DNA from 4 places in the Serratia sp. GW822-FHT06D09 genome. Region 3 is predicted to be linked to each of the others. Evidence: predicted binding sites of a transcription regulator. Region 3 holds the regulator's gene; each other region holds the start of a gene.
The links. The regulator CRP, encoded in region 3, controls carbon source genes, mostly activating them, when cyclic AMP is high. The targets are predictions, from matches to a motif close to ATGTGANNNNNNTCACAT.
Positions count from the first base shown of each region.

Region 1: the regulator CRP is predicted to act here: its motif matches at 2,198-2,215, upstream of AC1RKG_RS15580 (iron-containing alcohol dehydrogenase).
Region 2: the regulator CRP is predicted to act here: its motif matches at 2,454-2,471, upstream of AC1RKG_RS05370 (CidA/LrgA family protein).
Region 4: the regulator CRP is predicted to act here: its motif matches at 1,904-1,921, upstream of rbsD (D-ribose pyranase).

Region 1 is NZ_JBXALO010000006.1:49,401-54,002, reverse strand. It holds gene AC1RKG_RS15590 (NAD(P)/FAD-dependent oxidoreductase) at 1-1,224, opposite strand, end outside; gene AC1RKG_RS15585 (response regulator transcription factor) at 1,327-2,085, opposite strand; gene AC1RKG_RS15580 (iron-containing alcohol dehydrogenase) at 2,352-3,479, shown strand; gene AC1RKG_RS15575 (LysR family transcriptional regulator) at 3,614-4,543, opposite strand.
Region 2 is NZ_JBXALO010000002.1:327,245-331,846, reverse strand. It holds gene metG (methionine--tRNA ligase) at 1-934, shown strand, start outside; gene AC1RKG_RS05375 (MFS transporter) at 1,154-2,377, shown strand; gene AC1RKG_RS05370 (CidA/LrgA family protein) at 2,514-2,921, shown strand; gene AC1RKG_RS05365 (CidB/LrgB family autolysis modulator) at 2,918-3,613, shown strand; gene cdd (cytidine deaminase) at 3,749-4,602, shown strand, end outside.
Region 3 is NZ_JBXALO010000016.1:11,098-15,699, reverse strand. It holds gene AC1RKG_RS23705 (YccS/YhfK family putative transporter) at 1-1,252, opposite strand, end outside; gene crp (cAMP-activated global transcriptional regulator CRP) at 1,307-1,939, opposite strand; gene AC1RKG_RS23695 (OsmC family protein) at 2,319-2,726, shown strand; gene AC1RKG_RS23690 (phosphoribulokinase) at 2,763-3,632, opposite strand; gene AC1RKG_RS23685 (YheU family protein) at 3,784-4,017, opposite strand; gene AC1RKG_RS23680 (hydrolase) at 4,014-4,602, opposite strand, start outside.
Region 4 is NZ_JBXALO010000007.1:5,541-10,142, reverse strand. It holds gene kup (low affinity potassium transporter Kup) at 1-1,710, shown strand, start outside; gene rbsD (D-ribose pyranase) at 2,011-2,430, shown strand; gene rbsA (ribose ABC transporter ATP-binding protein RbsA) at 2,438-3,943, shown strand; gene rbsC (ribose ABC transporter permease) at 3,950-4,602, shown strand, end outside.

The DNA of each region.
Region 1 (4,602 bases), on a different contig from region 3:
TTTACCGAAGATATTGACGTGCGGAATCGAACTCATCAGATCGTAACGATCCGATCCTTCGCTCATGCCCTCTGCCAACACTTTGCAGACGATATGACTCGGCGTTACGCCAAAGCCGGAATAGCCCTGCACATAAAACACGTTGTCATGCTGCGGCAAGGTGCCGATCTGCGGGAACAGGTTGGCGCTGCAACACAGCGGCCCGCCCCAGGCCAGATCGATCTTCACGTCATGCAGATACGGGAACACTTTCAGCATCAGGTTGCGGTTCCAGGCCTTAAGATCCGACGGGATGTATTCGATCAAGCGGGTGGCGCTGCCAAACAGCAGCCGGTTTTCATTGGTCACCCGGTAGTAATCGATCACCGGGCGGATATCGCTGTAGGCACCGCGGATCGGGCTGATCTGGCGGATCAGTTCTTCAGGCAAGGGTTCGGTCGCCAGTTGGAACGCGTAGGTATTGATGGTTTTGTTGTAGATGAACGGCTCCATGCCGTTGAGGAAACCGTTGCACGCCCACAGCATCTTGTTGGCACGTACTGAGCCCATGGCGGTGCGCACTTTGATGCGCGAACCGTATTCCACGCCCAGCACGCTGCTGTTTTCGAAGATTTTTACGCCGTAGCCGCTGAGCGCCTTCGCCTCGCCCAACAGCAGGTTGAGCGAATGCACGTGGCCGCCGCCCATGTGTTTCAATGCGCAGGTATAGGCATCTGACCCCACGACCTGTTTCACTTCTGCGCCGGTGTAGAGTTCAATCTCTTCATCCGGTGATACCGCCTTGAATTCCTTCAGCCAACTGCGCAGGGTTTTCTCCTGGCGTGCATTGCTGCCGAGGTAGCCATAGCCAAAACAGAAATCGGCATCAATCGCGTACTTCTTGATGCGCTCACGAATAATCCCGGCGCCGAGGTTGCTGATTTTGAAGATGGTTTCCAGCCCGGAGGGGCCGACGTGGCGTTTGATTTTTTCCAGATCGTGACCGATACCGGCCATCACCTGCCCGCCATTGCGGCCGGTGCCGCCGTAGCCCAGGTAGCGCCCTTCGAGTATGGCGATATTGGTGATGCCGCGCTCAGCCAACTCCAGGGCGGTATTGATGCCGGAGAAACCACCGCCGATGATCACCACGTCAACGTCCAGATCTTCTTCCAGCGTCGGAAAGCGCAGATCGTATTTTTTGGTTGCCGCGTAGTAGGTTAACGATTCGATATTATTGTTCACTGTCGCACTCCCGAAGACCCTATGCCATAACATCGGATTATCAGGAGGTGGGCGCGACGTCGCCATGTCCCTTTAGGGACATTCGCAACAAATAATTAACACTCAGGCGCTGCGGCGCAGCGGGGTGGCCAACAGCAGATTGAACAGTTCGGCCTGCGAACCGATCGCCAGCTTGCTGTAGATGTTCTTGCGGTGGTTTTTCACCGTTCCCAGGCTGATGAACAGCCGATCGGCGATTTGCTGCGAGCCGCAGCCGTCCAGGATCAGATCCACTATTTCGCGCTCGCGCGGCGTCAACAGATAACGTGCCTGCACCGCATGATCCGTCACCCTTTCTGGTTCTGCCGGGGCGAGGACCACTTCGCCATGCAGCCGCGCGACGCTCTTGAGCAGCGTCAGCGCATCACGCAACTCAGCCAACTGCGGATAACGCACCCCCACCGACTGGCGCGCCGAGCCGAAAAACACCCCCAACCCGCGTTCCGGCGTCAGAGGCAGCAGCACGCCGGCTTCATCATGCCAGCCGGTCTTGCGGTAAAAGTTACGGTAATAATCAGTATGGTAGAAGCCGCAGGGAGCCAACTGGCGCAGGGTCAGCACCTCGCCGCCGCCGCCATCATTCAGCGCCTGGTAAAACGGATCCTGCAGGTAAGCGCCCTGTTGATAGAGCTGATTGACCGCGTCACTGTTTTCTCGCTCGGTTTTGATCAGGCAACGTGGCGCCTGGCCGCGTTCAAACGCGTAAACAATGGCGCTATCAAAGGCGAAGAACCCTTCCAGCCAGGCCAACAGGTTGGGATAGAAACCTTGGGTTGCGACTGCGTCTATCACTGCGGATAACCGTTCCACCTGAATATTCATCTTCGCCCCGCCATCATTAATAAATTAACAATCACTTTATTCCGGCTACGCCGTGGCCTGTTTGTTATAGAAAACACTCAATAGCGCCAAATGCAACAGCATAATCGTTTACATGTTAAACAAATCACACCTTCGCCAGATTATTGCGGCGTGGCCGAACGAGGATGGATTAATATATTAACGGAATCCCTTTCAGGCAGCGAAAAGCAGTGGTTCAGCCGCAGAGGCTGGCTTATGCTGTGGTTTTCGCGTGCCAAGGAGAGAACATGACTACCAGTCTGACCATTACCAACCGCCAGACCTGGTTCGGCCACGGCAGCATCAGCCAACTGATCCCGCTACTGACCACCGAGCCACAGCCGACGCTGCTGTTTAGCTGCCGATCATTCCTCAATGGCGCGGTGTATTCCTCACTGGCAGACGAATTGACGCCACTGCTGCTCGGCACCGAAATCGTCAGTCACGAGGCTTCACCGCAAGAGATAGACGCCTGGGTCGCGCGCTGGCGCGGCAAGGTAAGACGCGTGGTAGCCATTGGCGGCGGTAGCGTGCTGGATGCTGCCAAGGCCTTTGCCGCGCTGGTCGAGCACCCGTTGCCCACCCTGCGCTATATGGAAAAGATCGGCGACACAAAAATCAGCGGTGCAACCCTGCCGCTCATTGCCATCCCGACCACCGCCGGTACCGGCAGTGAAGTCACGCAGAATGCGGTGATCACCGACACCCAGGTGAGCAAGGTGAAAGCCTCGCTGCGCCATAACAACTTTGTGCCGCACACCGCCATCCTGGATCCGCAACTGCTGCAAGGGTCACCGGACAAGGTGCTGGCCTACTGCGCCATCGACGCCTTTACCCACCTGTTCGAGGCCTATCTGTCCAAAACCGCCAATACCATGACGCGCGAGATGTCGCTGACCGGCATTCGCCACTTCCTGCAGGCCTGGCCTGCGCTCAACCGCAGCGCCGAGGCTCTCGAGGCGATTATGCAAGCCTCTTACCTTGGTGGCCTGACGCTGAGCGCCGCTGGGCTGGGAGTGATCCACGGCATCGCCGGCGAGATTGGCGCCCTGCGCGATTATCACCACGGCCAGGTCTGCGGTCGCCTGCTGCTGCCGTTCCTCGAACTGCTGGCGAAAAGCGAACAACCGCAGCAGCGGGCGCTGATGGCTGAGCTTGCCGCCCGCCTGTTCCCCGAGCAGCATGACAGCCCGGAACGCTACCTGATCGACTTTATTACCCGCAATGCCATCGCCAGTTTCTGGCAGGATGACCTGCCGATTTCCGCCGACGAACTGGCAGTGACGCTGGCAAAATCCAACAGCAAAAACTCGCTGATCGACTACAGCGCGCCGCAGCGGCAGCAGATGATCGAAGGCGCATTCCGCATCGAATGATTATATAATCAGATCAAAGTAATAGTGGGAGATTGGACATGGGCATCATCAGCTGGATTTTCACCGGCATCGCGATTGGCATCCTGGTCGGCTTGCTGATCAAGATTTTTGGCAAGAAGAAAGATCAGTAAACATCAAGCTGTTCCATGAGCCGCCAGCAGGCATTCGTGGAACAGCTTGACCACCCGCTGCGGGCTGGGCGAACGCCGCAGCACGCTGGAATATTCGCAGTGATAACGGAACAGCGTCGGTTTGATGGCGCGCATCATATTTTGCGCGACAAAAAACGCTGCATAGTGGTCGGGAAGAAAGCCGACGTACTTACCGGAAAGAATTAGGGTCGCGATCGACTCCTGGGCAAACCCCGTTGCCTTGCGATGTAAATGCTGCTGCAGGCTCAGTTCCATATTCGGCGAATGGTAGCCTAATCCGGCAAAGGCATAATTGTGCAACAGATCCCAATTTAGTATTTCATGGTTAGCGGAAAATAATTCATGTTGCGCGCCACAATATAAGAACATCCTCTCATGAAATAACGAACTATAAGATAAACTTTCCGCACTGCGGTGCATGGGAATAATGCCAATTTGAAATTGGCCGTCAATGACGCCGCGTTCAATGGTATTTATCGGTTCCACATACATTTGCAAAGAGACATCCGGCGCCTGCTCGCTGAATAAGGCAATCGCCCGGCCGATATGCGCCTGAGGATTACTGACGGTATGGTCGAATATCGCCACGTGCAGCTGCCCACCCAGGCGTTGATGCACATCATCCACCCCACGGCGAAAGGCCTCGGTCGCCGCCAACAGATTCACGGTTTCCTGATATATCAGCAGCCCTTCGTCAGTAACCGCAAACCCCTCGCGCCCGCGGTGGCACAGCGTCAGGCCCAGTCGCTGTTCCAGATCCTTGATATGCTTGCTGATGGTCGACAGGCTGATATTCAGCTCCAGCTCGGCGGCGCTCATGCCGCCACAGTCGACCACCGCCTTAAATACCCGCAGCAACCGCAGATCCATATCCGATAACTGGCCCAACAATGCGCGCTTTTTTACTTGCATAAAACCTTAAGTAAGTTTCGACATATGATTATTCACATTAGTGAAGAAGCAGAACATAG
Region 2 (4,602 bases), on a different contig from region 3:
ACGCATTGACGATATCGACCTGAATCTGGAAGATTTCGTGCAGCGGGTGAACGCCGACATCGTCAATAAAGTGGTCAACCTGGCTTCGCGCAACGCCGGCTTTATCAGCAAGCGTTTCGGTGGCCAACTGGCCGACAAGCTGGCCGATCCGGCGCTGTACCAGACCTTCGTTGACGCAGCGCAAAGCATCGCCGACGCCTACGCCAGCCGTGAGTCGGGCCGTGCAATCCGCGAAATCATGGCGCTGGCCGATTTGGCTAACCGCTATGTGGACGAACAGGCTCCTTGGGTGGTGGCGAAGCAAGAAGGCCGCGATGCCGATCTGCAGGCCATCTGTTCCATGGGCATCAACCTGTTCCGCGTGCTGATGACCTATCTGAAACCGGTGCTGCCGTCACTGACCGAACGTACCGAAGCCTTCCTCAACTGCGAGCTTACCTGGGACAGCATCCAGCAACCGCTGTTGGGGCATCAGGTCAACGCATTCAAGGCGCTGTTCAACCGTATCGACCTGGATAAGGTCAATGAAATGGTTAGCGCCTCGAAAGAAGACATGGCGGCAACGAAAGTGGTCAGCGGGCCGTTGGCGGACGATCCTATTCAGGAAACCATCACCTTTGACGATTTCGCCAAGGTTGATATGCGCATTGCGCTGATCAAGAGCGCCGACTTTGTTGAAGGTTCAGACAAGTTGCTGAAGCTGCAGCTGGATCTGGGCGGCGAATCACGTCAGATCTTCTCTGGCATTCGCTCCGCTTACCCGGATCCGAAAGCGCTTGAAGGCCGTCTGACCATCATGGTCGCCAACCTGGCACCGCGTAAAATGCGCTTCGGGATTTCTGAAGGCATGGTGATGGCTGCCGGCCCAGGAGGGAAAGAGATCTTCCTGCTGAGCCCGGACAGCGGCGCACAGCCAGGAATGCAGGTGAAATAACACCGGTTTTCCAACCTCTAAAGGGTCGAGCTTGCTCGGCCCTTTTTATGCGCTTAGTCCAGCAGTGGTTCGCCAGGCTACAGGCTAAAACCGGCAAGTAATCCCTCTCCAGGAGGTTACCGAGGTAACCTATTTTTTTACATCGCCTCTTCCCAGACGGCCAAAATGAGCTATGTTATCCATACTGGTTTTATCACTGTATGCATAAACAGGTCTGATATGAAGGGATTCCCACCGCTGATTAACGCCTTGCTGGTCAGTTCGCTGGTACTGACCATTGGCCGCGGCGTAACGCTGCCGTTCATTACTATCTATCTGACCGGGCATTTTCATCTGCTGCCCAAAAGCGTCGGCATCATTCTGGGTATCAGCCTGGCGATCGGCATTTTCGCCAGCCTGTATGGCGGCTACCTGGTAGACAAATTCAACAAAAACACGCTGATCCTGATTTCCATTCTTTTGTTCGCCCTGAGTTTTTTCGCTATCCCGTGGATCCCGCGGCCGGGGGGTATCGTTGTGGTTTTGGCTATTTTACATACCGCCTATTCCGTATTGGGCATCACCATTAAAGCGTGCTTTGCCGACTGGCTGCCGGTCGCGCAGCGCATCAAAGCCTTTTCAATAAACTATACGCTGGTCAACGTCGGCTGGGCGGTTGGATCATCGTTGGGGGTACTGGTGGCAGGTCTGGATCCGCTGTTGCCGTTTTACCTTTCCGGTGGATTGGCTTTATTCACGGTGGCGACGCTGAACGTCATCCTGCGCAGGCAGTCCGCTACGGCCCCGGTCGCGCTGGATGCAACGCCCGCCGCGCGCCTTAATTTTCGCCAGACGCTGACCATCCTGCGTAACGATCGCCGGCTGATTTACTTTACCCTTGGCAGTACGCTGGGTGCGGTGGTTTTTGGCCAGTTCTCCGGCTATTTATCGCAATACCTGATCACCGTTTCTAATGCAGAGTTCGCTTATCAGGTCATTGGGGCGGTGATGATCGTCAATGCCTGTATCGTCATCGCCCTGCAGTATCTGCTCAGCCGCGGCATGCGTCAGGAAAATATGCTGCGCTGGCTGGCGCTGGGCACGCTATTTTTCATTCTGGGGCTGATCGGTTTTTGGCTGGCCGGGCAATCGCTCTGGCTCTGGATCCTTGCCATGGCGATATTCACCCTGGGCGAAATCATAGTGATCCCGGTGGAATATATGTTTATCGACTTCATCGCGCCACAGCACCTGAAAGGCAGCTATTACGGCGTACAAAACCTGAGCGCTCTGGGCGGCGCCATTAATCCGGTTCTGTGCGGTTTTATTCTCAGCTACGCCGCGCCGCAAATGATGTTTCTGATGTTGATTGCTGCTGCGCTGCTCAGCCTGCTATTCTTTTTTCTCGGGCATCGCCTGGCGCAGAGGCAACAACAGAATGCCAACTTCGCCAGTGCAGAATAAACCTGCGTCCCTTTTCATCGCGGTTGTCAACCAGCCCCATCGGCATGGTAGCCATAGAGAGAATTCATGGTGTGATTTGTGGCGAAGATCACAGTTTAATTGTATGATGAATGCATCGGTTAAACGGGATTAAGTTATGGCCAAGCTACTCACTCTGTGCTGGAAATACCTGGGGGCATTCGTCCTTATCTACCTTTGTCTGTTCGCCGGCAATGCCATCGCGGCTCTGCTGCCGATCGCCATTCCGGGCAGCATTATCGGCATGCTGTTGCTGTTCGCCCTGCTCTCCACCCAAATTCTGCCGGCCAAATGGGTCAAACCCGGTTGCCACCTGCTGATCCGCTATATGGTGCTGTTGTTCGTGCCTATCGGCGTGGGCGTGATGAAATACTATGACCAAATTATCGAGCATCTGGGGCCGCTGGTGGTGTCCTGCATCGTCAGCACCCTGATGGTGTTGGTGGTGGTCGGCTACACCTCACATTATTTCCACCGGGAGCGCACCATCATCGGCAAGCCTGATGCCGCGGAGGGCGAAAAATGATCCATGAAATCTGGTGGTCATTACCGCTGACGCTGGCCATCTATTTTGCAGCGCGCAAACTGGCGCAATGGCTGAACATGCCGTTGCTGAACCCACTGCTGGTGTCGATGGCGGTGATCATCCCCCTGCTGTTGCTGACCGGCATTCCTTATGAGCGTTATTTTCAGGGCAGTAAAATCCTCAATGACTTGCTGCAACCGGCCGTAGTGGCATTGGCTTATCCGCTGTATGAACAGCTGCATCAGATCCGCGCGCGCTGGAAGTCCATTATCGCCGTCTGCTTTATCGGCAGCCTCACCGCGATGATCAGCGGTGGCGCCATCGCTTTATGGATGGGGGCCACGCCGGAAATTGCCGCTTCCATCATGCCAAAATCGGTCACCACGCCCATCGCCATGGCGGTCGCAGAGTCGCTCGGCGGCATTCCGGCAATCAGCGCCGTTTGCGTGATTTTCGTCGGTATTCTCGGCGCGGTTTTCGGGCATACGCTGTTCAAAGTATTGAAAATCACCACCCGCTCGGCACGCGGGTTGGCAATGGGGACCGCGTCACATGCGCTCGGCACGGCACGCTGTGCAGAAATGGACTATCAGGAAGGGGCATTTGGTTCACTGGCCCTGGTGATCTGCGGCATCATCACCTCGCTGCTGGCGCCATTTCTGTTTCCGGTGCTGTTGCACCTGTTTGCCTGAGGCCTAAAACTTGCGATATATCTCGCATTTATGGTTTTCATTACATTGATTTCATCAATAAAGAGATTTAAATCACACTTTATTCGCGCCGGACTGCCTAGAATGTTATCCCGTTAACCTGTAGAGAGAGTTTCTATGCACCCGCGTTTTCAAACCGCTTTTGCTGAACTGCCCGCCACATTGCAATCCGCCCTGCTGCCTTATTTTGATGCGCCTGATTTTCCGGCCATGCTCAAGGCGGAACAAGTGGATGCTATCAAGCAGCGCTGCGGGCTGGGTGATGATGCTCTGGCATTCGCTCTGCTGCCGCTGGCGGCGGCCTGCTCGTTAGCGCCGATTTCGCAGTTTTATGTTGGCGCCATTGCTCGCGGGCAGAGCGGCAACCTGTATTTTGGCGCCAACATGGAGTTCAGCGGCGCGCCGATGCAACAAACCATTCATGCAGAGCAGTGTGCCGTGACTCATGCCTGGCTACGCGGCGAATCAGCGTTAGCCTCTATCACCGTTAACTACACGCCTTGTGGCCACTGCCGTCAGTTTATGAACGAACTCAACAGTGGTACCACGCTGAAAATTCGTCTGCCCGGTCGCGAACCGGCCACCCTGGGCGACTATCTGCCGGATGCCTTCGGCCCGAAAGACCTGAATATCGCCACGTTGCTGATGGACCGCGTCGATCATGGTTTCCAACTGACGCTGACCGACGAACTGGAGATGGCCGCGCTGGCTGCCGCCAATCAGAGTCACGCGCCCTACAGCAATGCTCACAGCGGCGTCGCACTGGAAGCCGAAGACGGGACGATTTATAGCGGTCGTTATGCGGAAAACGCAGCCTTCAACCCCAGCCTGCCACCGCTGCAGGCCGCGCTGATTCTGATGAACGTCTCCGGCGGCGACTGCCAAAAAGTGGTTCGAGCGGTGCTGGCCGAGCCCGACAGTGCCATCCTCACCCAATGGGATGCCACCCGCGCCACGTTGGCCGCGCTGGG
Region 3 (4,602 bases):
AGGTGCCGAGCGCACGGTGCTGGATGCGTACCCGGGTGGCGTTGTAGCCGTTTTGGCTCACCAGCATGATGGTCAGCAAGATCCAGTAAGGTTTTGGCAGATTGAAAATCATGCCCAGGCTGCTGCCCGCCGCCAGGGTGACTCCCAGCCGAGCCGCATTGCGCAGGGCGTTGGATTTGAACGACAGGTAACTGACCAGCGCGGGCCAGAATGGCAGACGGTTTTGATTGGCCATCAGATCGCGTCGGTAGAGTGGGTGCTGGGTGCGCAGCAGGCGGGCGATGCGGCTGAAGTGGTAATAACAGAATTGGCCGACCGGGTTGTCCGGGTGCTGCGCCGCCACTTTTTCCAGGGCTGCCAACTCATGGTCCATGTTGAAACGCTGAGAATGCTGATGATAGAGGATATCGTGCGCTACCGTGCGCAGCCGATTGGCAATCACCTGTGCATTGCGGCGGATAATGGCTTCGGCCTGGCTCTGCTCTACCAGTTTTTGGACCTCTTCCGGCAGGTGCAGGCTGACGGTGATGTGTTCCTGCAAATCCAGCGCGACCTGAAAGGTGCGTTGCAGGCGCTTTTGTTCGAGATTGCTGGCATGGGGCAGAAAATTAAGCTGCTGATACAGCAAGGTGATCAGATCCATGACCTTTTGCTGGCGCACCAGCAGCGGTGGTAAGGCGGTCTGCGGATCGGTGTGCTGGGTCAACAGCGAATATTTGGCTTCGAAGTAGTCCGCCAGCTCCAGATAGAGCTGATTGAGCGACTCGCGCATCGGTTGCTCTTTCCACAGCTTGAACCAGAACCAGGTAAACAGGCCGTACCAGGCGGTACCCACGATATATAACACCGGCGCGTGCCAAAGCGGCACCGTACCGGCCATGCTGAGAGAGAATATGGCGGCAACCAGCGCGGCGGGCAGCAGGCGGGCGTGCAGTGGGCTGATTTCGCCGCTGACGCCAAGCAACAGTGCCAGGCCGAGCATCAATGCGGGTAGCGGCACTTGCCACAGCAGTGCCTGTTGCAGCAGCAGGCTGCTAAGCGCAAAGAGCGAACCCCCGACGATCAGGCGTTTAAAGAAGCGTTTGTGGGGCGTGTCCAGCCCGGCGATGTTACAGCAGGCGGGAACCAGGGAAAATAGCAGGCCGTATTGCAGTTGGCCGATCAACAGCCCGAGCAGAACCGGCAGGCACAGCACCAGCGTTTGTCGCAGTGCATAGTTGACTTCCGGATGATAAATCAGTCGGCGCCACATGATAAATCGGGGCATAAAAAAACGGCGCGAATTATCGCGCCGTTTTTTCAGTGATTAACGGGTGCCGTAAACGACAATAGTTTTGCCGTGAGCGGAGATCAGGTTTTGATCTTCCAGCATTTTCAGAATACGACCCACGGTTTCACGAGAGCAACCGACGATCTGGCCAATTTCCTGACGGGTGATTTTAATCTGCATGCCATCCGGATGGGTCATGGCATCAGGCTGTTTCGCCAGGTTCAGCAGGGTTTGCGCGATGCGGCCCGTAACGTCCAGGAAGGCGAGGTTACCCACTTTCTCAGAGGTTATCTGCAGGCGGTTTGCCATCTGGGCAGACAGGCGCATCAGGATGTCCGGGTTTACCTGGATCAGCTGGCGGAATTTCTTGTAGGAAATTTCAGCCACTTCACAGGCGGTCTTCGCCCTAACCCAGGCGCTACGCTCCTGACCTTCTTCAAACAATCCAAGCTCGCCGATGAAATCCCCCTGGTTAAGGTAGGACAGGATCATCTCTTTACCTTCTTCATCCTTAATCAGCACCGCGACGGAGCCTTTGACGATGTAGTAAAGCGTTTCGGCTTTTTCACCTTGGTGAATCAGCGTACTTTTGGATGGATATTTGTGGATATGGCAATGAGACAGGAACCATTCGAGAGTAGGGTCTGTTTGCGGTTTGCCGAGAACCATTCGCTGTTATCCTCTGTTGTTATCGCTGCCTTGTGTCACAGGGGTCAGAGTTCCCTGTAAAACGTGCTGTCGCCGTTGTTTTAATGGTGGCTATCAGCAGGTTTTGAGGCGTGTCATAAATATACGCTGTCGCTCTAGCATATTAACTTGCCGGGAGAGCTGCAAGCTACATTCTGTTAACATACCGGTAAAGGAGCCTTTCCCTGGGAGTTTCCCTGAAATCAGTGTCCCGGAAAGATTTATTGCGGCTCTGTTTGTAGCACAGAGTGAGGCGGGTGTCTCGTGTTGTCTCGCTTCAGCATGATTAGCATCAGGTTCCGTTGCCAGTTTCTATGCGAAAGCGTACTCTGATTTTAAGAAATTAACCGGAGTGACCAGCATGCAGGCAAGAGTTAAGTGGGTGGAAGGGTTGACGTTTCTGGGTGAATCCGCGTCTGGCCATCAGGTATTGATGGACGGCAACGCCGGCGATAAAGCACCCAGTCCGATGGAAATGGTGCTGATGTCAGTAGGGGGCTGCAGTGCTATCGACGTGGTGTCGATCCTGCAAAAAGGACGCAACGACGTGCGTGATTGCGAGGTGAAACTGACCTCTGAACGCCGCGAAGAAGCGCCACGGTTGTTTACCCACATCAACCTGCATTTTATCGTGACCGGCAAAGATTTGAGCGACAAGATCGTGGAACGTGCGGTCAACCTGTCAGCCGAGAAGTACTGTTCGGTTTCACTGATGCTGAGCAAAGCCGCCAGCGTGACCCACAGTTTTGAAATCCGCGACCTGGCGTAACGGATAAAGGGGCGCGGTTGTACCGCGCCCCGTAGATTACTCGATTTTTTTTCCTTCCAGCAGTCGCTGCACCAGCGGCGCCATGATCAGTTCCATCGCCAGCCCCATTTTGCCACCCGGCACCACCAGCGTATTGATATGCGAGATAAAAGATCCCTGCAGCATTGCCAGCAGATAAGGGAAGTCGATCTGGTCCAGCCCGCGGAAGTGGATCACCACAAAGCTCTCGTCCAGCGAAGGGATAGCCTTGGCGGCGAACGGGTTGGAGGTGTCTACCGTCGGCACCCGTTGGAAGTTGATATGGGTACGTGAAAACTGCGGCGTGATGTAGTTGATGTAGTCTTCCATTGAACGAACCACCGAATCCATTACCGCTTCGCGGGAGTGGCCGCGTTCACCGGTATCGCGGATCAACTTCTGGATCCATTCCAGGTTCACGATGGGTACTACGCCGACCAGCAGATCGACGTGTTTGGCCACGTCGATGTGTTCGGTCACGACGCCACCGTGGAGCCCTTCGTAGAACAACACATCGGTCGGTGCCGGCAAGGCTTCCCATGGGGTGAAAGTGCCGGGAACCTGATTATAGGGTACCGCTTCATCGTAGGTATGAAGATACTTGCGTGAGCGACCGGTGCCGTTTTTGCCGTAGTCGAGAAAGCTTTGTTGCAGCAGGCCGAAGTCATTGGCTTCGGGGCCGAAATAGCTGATATGGCGGCCGAGATCGCGCGCTTTGCGGATCGCCGCGTCCATTTCCGGCCGGGTGTAGCGGTGGAAACTGTCGCCTTCCAGCTCGGCGGCGCGGATGTTCAACTGCTGAAAGATTTTACGGAACGCCACGCTGGTGGTGGTGGTGCCGGCCCCGCTGGAGCCGGTCACTGCGATAACGGGATGTTTGGCGGACATGGTGGTAGGTCACTCCGTGTTAAATGCGCAGGCGTCAGATATGATTATTGGTCTGTTTGACGCCCTTTCGCCAAGGGCAAAATTCCGCGCGTTGGTTTGCAATAATCCATTGTTACCTGATTTTTTCCGTCAGTCATAGAACCGATCGCCACTAAATTTCTTCCTGCCCGGCGCGGAACTGGCCGCGCGGCATAATGTTGACGGTCTCATGCAGTTCTGACCAAACCAGCAGCACCTCGCCGTTTTTCAACTGGCGGCGCACGTCTTCCACTTTCTGTTCCAGCGAGCGTTCGTGCTCGCCGTAGTCGGTGCCTTCGCGTAACACAAAGGACTCGATCAGGCTGTTTAGGGTCTCAGTTTCCAGTTCTTTCCAGGGGATAATCACGTGGTTGTGTCCAGATAAGGGGAAAGCCAGGATGGAATACGGTATTCCAGCCACATTTGGGGGTGTTTCAAGGTGCCGCCGACAAAACCGACGTGGCCGCCAAACTCGGTCAACTGATACTCAATGTTGTGCGGCAGCGAGGTGACCTCGGGGATCACTTCGTCGGTCATAAAGGGATCGTCTTTGGCATGGATGATCAATAACGGCGTCTGGATCGCCGGCAACAGCGGCAGGGCGCTGCAACGGCGATAATAATCACTGGCGTCGCTGAAGCCGTGAATGCGCGAGGTAATGGCGTCATCAAAGTCGCGGATCCGGCGCAACGCTTTGAGCTGCGGCAGCTTGAGTGGCAACGTGTCAGGGTAGTGCAGCAGCTTGCGGGTGGCATTTTGTTTGAGTTGCCCAAGCAGATAGCGCTGATAAACGCGCGAAAAGCCTTGTTCCATACGCCACGAACAGGGCTCCAGCATCAGCGGTGCCGAAACCACGACAGCCGCCTGCAGCAGACTGTCCGCCCCCTGCTGTGCCAGGTAGCAGGCCAGCATGTTGCCGCCGAGCGAGACCCCGACCGCGGCGGTGGGGGCT
Region 4 (4,602 bases), on a different contig from region 3:
TCGCTGATTTTCTGGATGCTGATCATCATTGTTTCCCTTAAATACCTCACTTATGTCATGCGGGCAGATAACGCCGGCGAAGGCGGGATCCTGACGCTGATGTCGTTGGCCGGGCGTAATACTTCAGCGCGCACTACCGCAGTGTTGGTGATCCTGGGCCTGATTGGCGGCAGCTTCTTCTATGGCGAGGTGGTGATCACCCCGGCGATATCGGTGATGTCCGCGATAGAAGGGTTGGAAATCGCCGCTCCGTCGCTCGATGGCTATATCGTTCCGCTGTCGATTCTGGTGCTGACGCTGCTGTTCGCCATCCAGAAACACGGTACCGGCAGCGTCGGTAAGCTCTTTGCACCGGTGATGCTGCTGTGGTTTATCGTCCTGGCGGTGCTGGGGGCGCGCAGCATTATGGCTAACCCGGAAGTGTTGCAGGCGTTGAACCCGAAATGGGCGCTGAACTTCTTTATTGAATATAAGAAGGTTTCGTTCTTTGCGCTGGGTGCGGTGGTGCTGTCGATTACCGGCGTTGAGGCGTTGTACGCCGATATGGGCCACTTCGGCAAATTCCCTATTCGCCTGGCCTGGTTCACCGTGGTGCTGCCTTCACTGGTGCTGAACTATTTTGGCCAGGGCGCTCTGTTGCTGAAAAATCCGGAGGCGATCAAGAACCCGTTCTTCCTGTTGGCACCGGACTGGGCGCTGATCCCGCTATTAATTCTGGCGACGCTGGCCACGGTTATCGCCTCGCAGGCGGTGATCTCCGGCGTGTTCTCCCTGACCCGTCAGGCGGTGCGCCTGGGTTACCTGTCGCCAATGCGCATCATCCATACGTCTGAAATGGAATCTGGCCAAATCTACATTCCGGTGATCAACTGGACGCTGTATATCGCGGTGGTGCTGGTGATTGTCGGTTTCGAGCACTCCAGTAATCTGGCGGCGGCCTACGGCATCGCCGTGACCGGCACCATGGTGCTGACCAGTATTCTGGTGACGTCGGTGGCGATTAAAAACTGGCACTGGAATCGCTTCTTCGCCGTCGGCATTCTGGTTGTCCTGCTGATTATCGACATCCCGATGTTCTCCGCCAACGCCCTGAAACTGTTCTCGGGTGGTTGGCTGCCGCTGATGTTGGCGCTGGTGATGTTCATCATCATGACCACCTGGAAGAGCGAACGTTTCCGCCTGCTGCGCCGCATGCACGAGCACGGCAATTCCCTGGAGGCGATGATCGCCTCGCTGGAAAAATCGCCGCCGGTGCGGGTGCCTGGCACCGCGGTCTTTATGTCACGCGCCATCAACGTGATCCCTTTTGCGCTGCTGCATAACCTAAAGCACAACAAGGTGCTGCACGAACGCGTGGTGCTGTTGACGTTGCGTACCGAGGATGCACCTTACGTTCACAACGTGCGGCGAGTGACCATCGAACAGCTGTCACCGACCTTCTGGCGGGTGGTGGCCAGCTATGGCTGGCGTGAAACGCCGAACGTTGAAGAAGTGTTCCACCGCTGCGGGCTGGAAGGGCTGCCGTGCCGGATGACGGAAACCTCGTTCTTTATGTCGCACGAGTCGTTGATCCTGACCAAACGGCCGTGGTACCTGTTCCTGCGCGGCAAGCTGTTTATTGCATTGAGCCGCAATGCGCTACGCGCGCCGGACCAGTTTGAGATCCCGCCCAATAGGGTGATCGAGCTGGGAACCCAGGTCGAGATTTAACTCCCCCTCAAGGGCTCAGCCACCGCTGGGCCCTTTCTGTTTAACCCCGTCATACTTGAAGCTGCCTCTTTGTTGGCTGCACCAGCTCATCCCGGTCACATAGTGGACTATGCTCCCGGGAATTCGCAGGCTTGCCGCCGCGATGCAACGTCAATTATTTAGGGTATCTGTTCTCGGTAACACGAGCGAAACGTTTCGATGACGATCACACTTCTGCATTATCCCGGTTGCCTTCTACTGACGTTTTTTTAAACTCCAGACACAAGCGAAACGTTTCGCTGGCGGAATGAGAAGAACAAGATGAAAAAAGGCGTGTTGCTGAATGCTGATGTCTCTGCCGTGGTTTCCCGTCTCGGGCATACCGATCAGATAGCTATCGGTGATGCCGGGCTGCCTATTCCGGCGGCCACGCAGCGCATCGATTTGGCGCTGACTCAGGGGGTGCCGACTTTTCTACAGGTACTCGAGGTCGTGACGCAGGAGATGCAGGTCGAAAGCGCCATTCTGGCGGAAGAGATCGTTAAGCAAAATCCACAGCTTCATAGCGCGTTATTGGCTCAGATGACCGAACTTGGCCAACGCCAGGGAAAGAGCATCAGCCTGAGCTATATCAGCCACCAGGCTTTTAAAGCACAAACGGAACACTGCCGTGCGGTGATCCGCAGCGGGGAATGTTCGCCCTACGCGAACGTGATCCTTTGCGCCGGCGTAACTTTCTGAGGCACCTATGCAACCTTTACTGCAACTGAAAGGGATCGATAAAGCCTTTCCCGGCGTGAAGGCGCTTTCCGGCGCTGCGCTCAGCGTGTACCCGGGCAAGGTGATGGCGCTGGTGGGGGAAAACGGCGCCGGGAAATCCACCATGATGAAGGTGCTGACCGGCATTTATAACAAAGACGCCGGCAGTCAGTACTTTCTCGGAAAAGAGGTGGCGTTCAACGGCCCAAAGGATTCGCAGGAAGCGGGCATCGGCATCATCCATCAGGAACTGAACCTGATCCCGCAATTGACCATTGCGGAGAACATCTTCCTCGGGCGTGAGTTCGTTAACCGTATCGGCCGCATCGACTGGAAGCGCATGTATGCCGAAGCAGACAAACTGCTCGCACGACTGAACCTGAGTTACAGCAGCCACCGGCTGGTGGGGGAACTGTCGATCGGCGATCAGCAAATGGTGGAAATCGCCAAGGTGCTGAGCTTCGAATCGAAAGTCATCATTATGGATGAGCCGACGGATGCGTTGACCGATACCGAGACGGCCTCTTTATTTAAAGTGATCAATGAACTGAAGGCCGAAGGGCGAGGGATTGTTTACATCTCCCACCGGCTGAAAGAGATTTTTGAAATTTGCGATGACGTCACGGTGTTTCGTGACGGGCAGTTTATCGCCGAGCGTCCGGTCAGTGAGCTGCAGGAAGATTCGCTGATAGAAATGATGGTCGGCCGCAAGCTGGAAGAACAATACCCGCGCCTCAACCAGCCGCGCGGTGAAAAACGGCTGGAGGTCAGTCAGGTTTCCGGTCCGGGTGTGCATGATGTCAGCTTTACGCTGTACCGTGGCGAAATTCTTGGCGTTGCCGGGTTGATGGGCGCCGGGCGAACCGAACTGATGAAAATTCTCTACGGGGCAGCACCGCGCAAGGCCGGCACGGTCAGCCTCGATGGCCGCCAGGTGGTCACTCATTCTCCACAGGACGGTTTGGCGAACGGCATTGTGTATATCTCCGAAGACCGCAAGCGCGATGGTCTGGTGTTGGGGATGTCGGTGAAGGAAAACATGTCGTTGACCGCGCTGCGCTATTTCAGCCGTGCCGGCGGCAGCCTGAAACAGGCCGAAGAACAGCAGGCGGTGGGGGATTTCATCCGCTTGTTCAATATCAAGACGCCGTCGATGGAACAGCCCATTGGCCTGCTCTCCGGCGGCAATCAGCAAAAAGTGGCAATCGCCCGCGGCCTGATGACGCGGCCAAAGGTGTTGATCCTCGATGAACCGACACGCGGTGTCGACGTCGGTGCCAAAAAAGAAATCTATCAGTTAATTAACCAGTTCAAGCAGGAAGGTCTGAGCATCATTCTGGTGTCGTCGGAAATGCCGGAGGTCATGGGCATGAGCGACCGCATTCTGGTGATGCACGAAGGACACCTTAGCGGCGAGTTCCCGATTGAACAGGCCACCCAGGAAGCGTTGATGGCTGCGGCCGTTGGCAAGCAATACGGCGTAAAGCAGGAGTAATCAGATATGAGTTCCCAGAGTGTGGCAAAGCGCTGGTTCAGTAAAGAGTGGCTGTTAGAGCAAAAATCACTGATTGCTCTGCTGGTGCTGATCGCCGTGGTCTCTTCAATGAGCCCGAATTTCTTCACCCTAAATAACCTGTTCAATATTCTGCAGCAAACCTCGGTTAACGCCATTATGGCGGTGGGGATGACGCTGGTGATCCTCACTTCCGGCATCGATTTGTCGGTGGGATCGCTACTGGCGTTGACCGGTGCGGTAGCGGCATCGATCGTGGGCTTTGAAGTTAACGCGGTGGTGGCCGTGGCGGCGGCACTGGCATTGGGGGCCGCGGTCGGCGCCTGTACCGGGGTGATCGTTGCCAAAGGCAAGGTGCAGGCATTTATTGCGACCCTGGTGATGATGCTGCTGTTGCGCGGCGTCACCATGGTGTACACCAACGGCAGCCCGGTGAACACCGGCTTTACCGACGTGGCCGATACTTTCGGCTGGTTCGGTATCGGCCGGCCGCTGGGCGTACCAACCCCGATCTGGATCATGGCGATCGTCTTTATCGCTGCGTGGTACATGCTGCACCATACCCGTCTGGGCCGCTATATTTATGCTCTGGGCGGCAACGAGGCGGCGACCCGCCTGTCCGGTATCAGCGTCGATAAAGT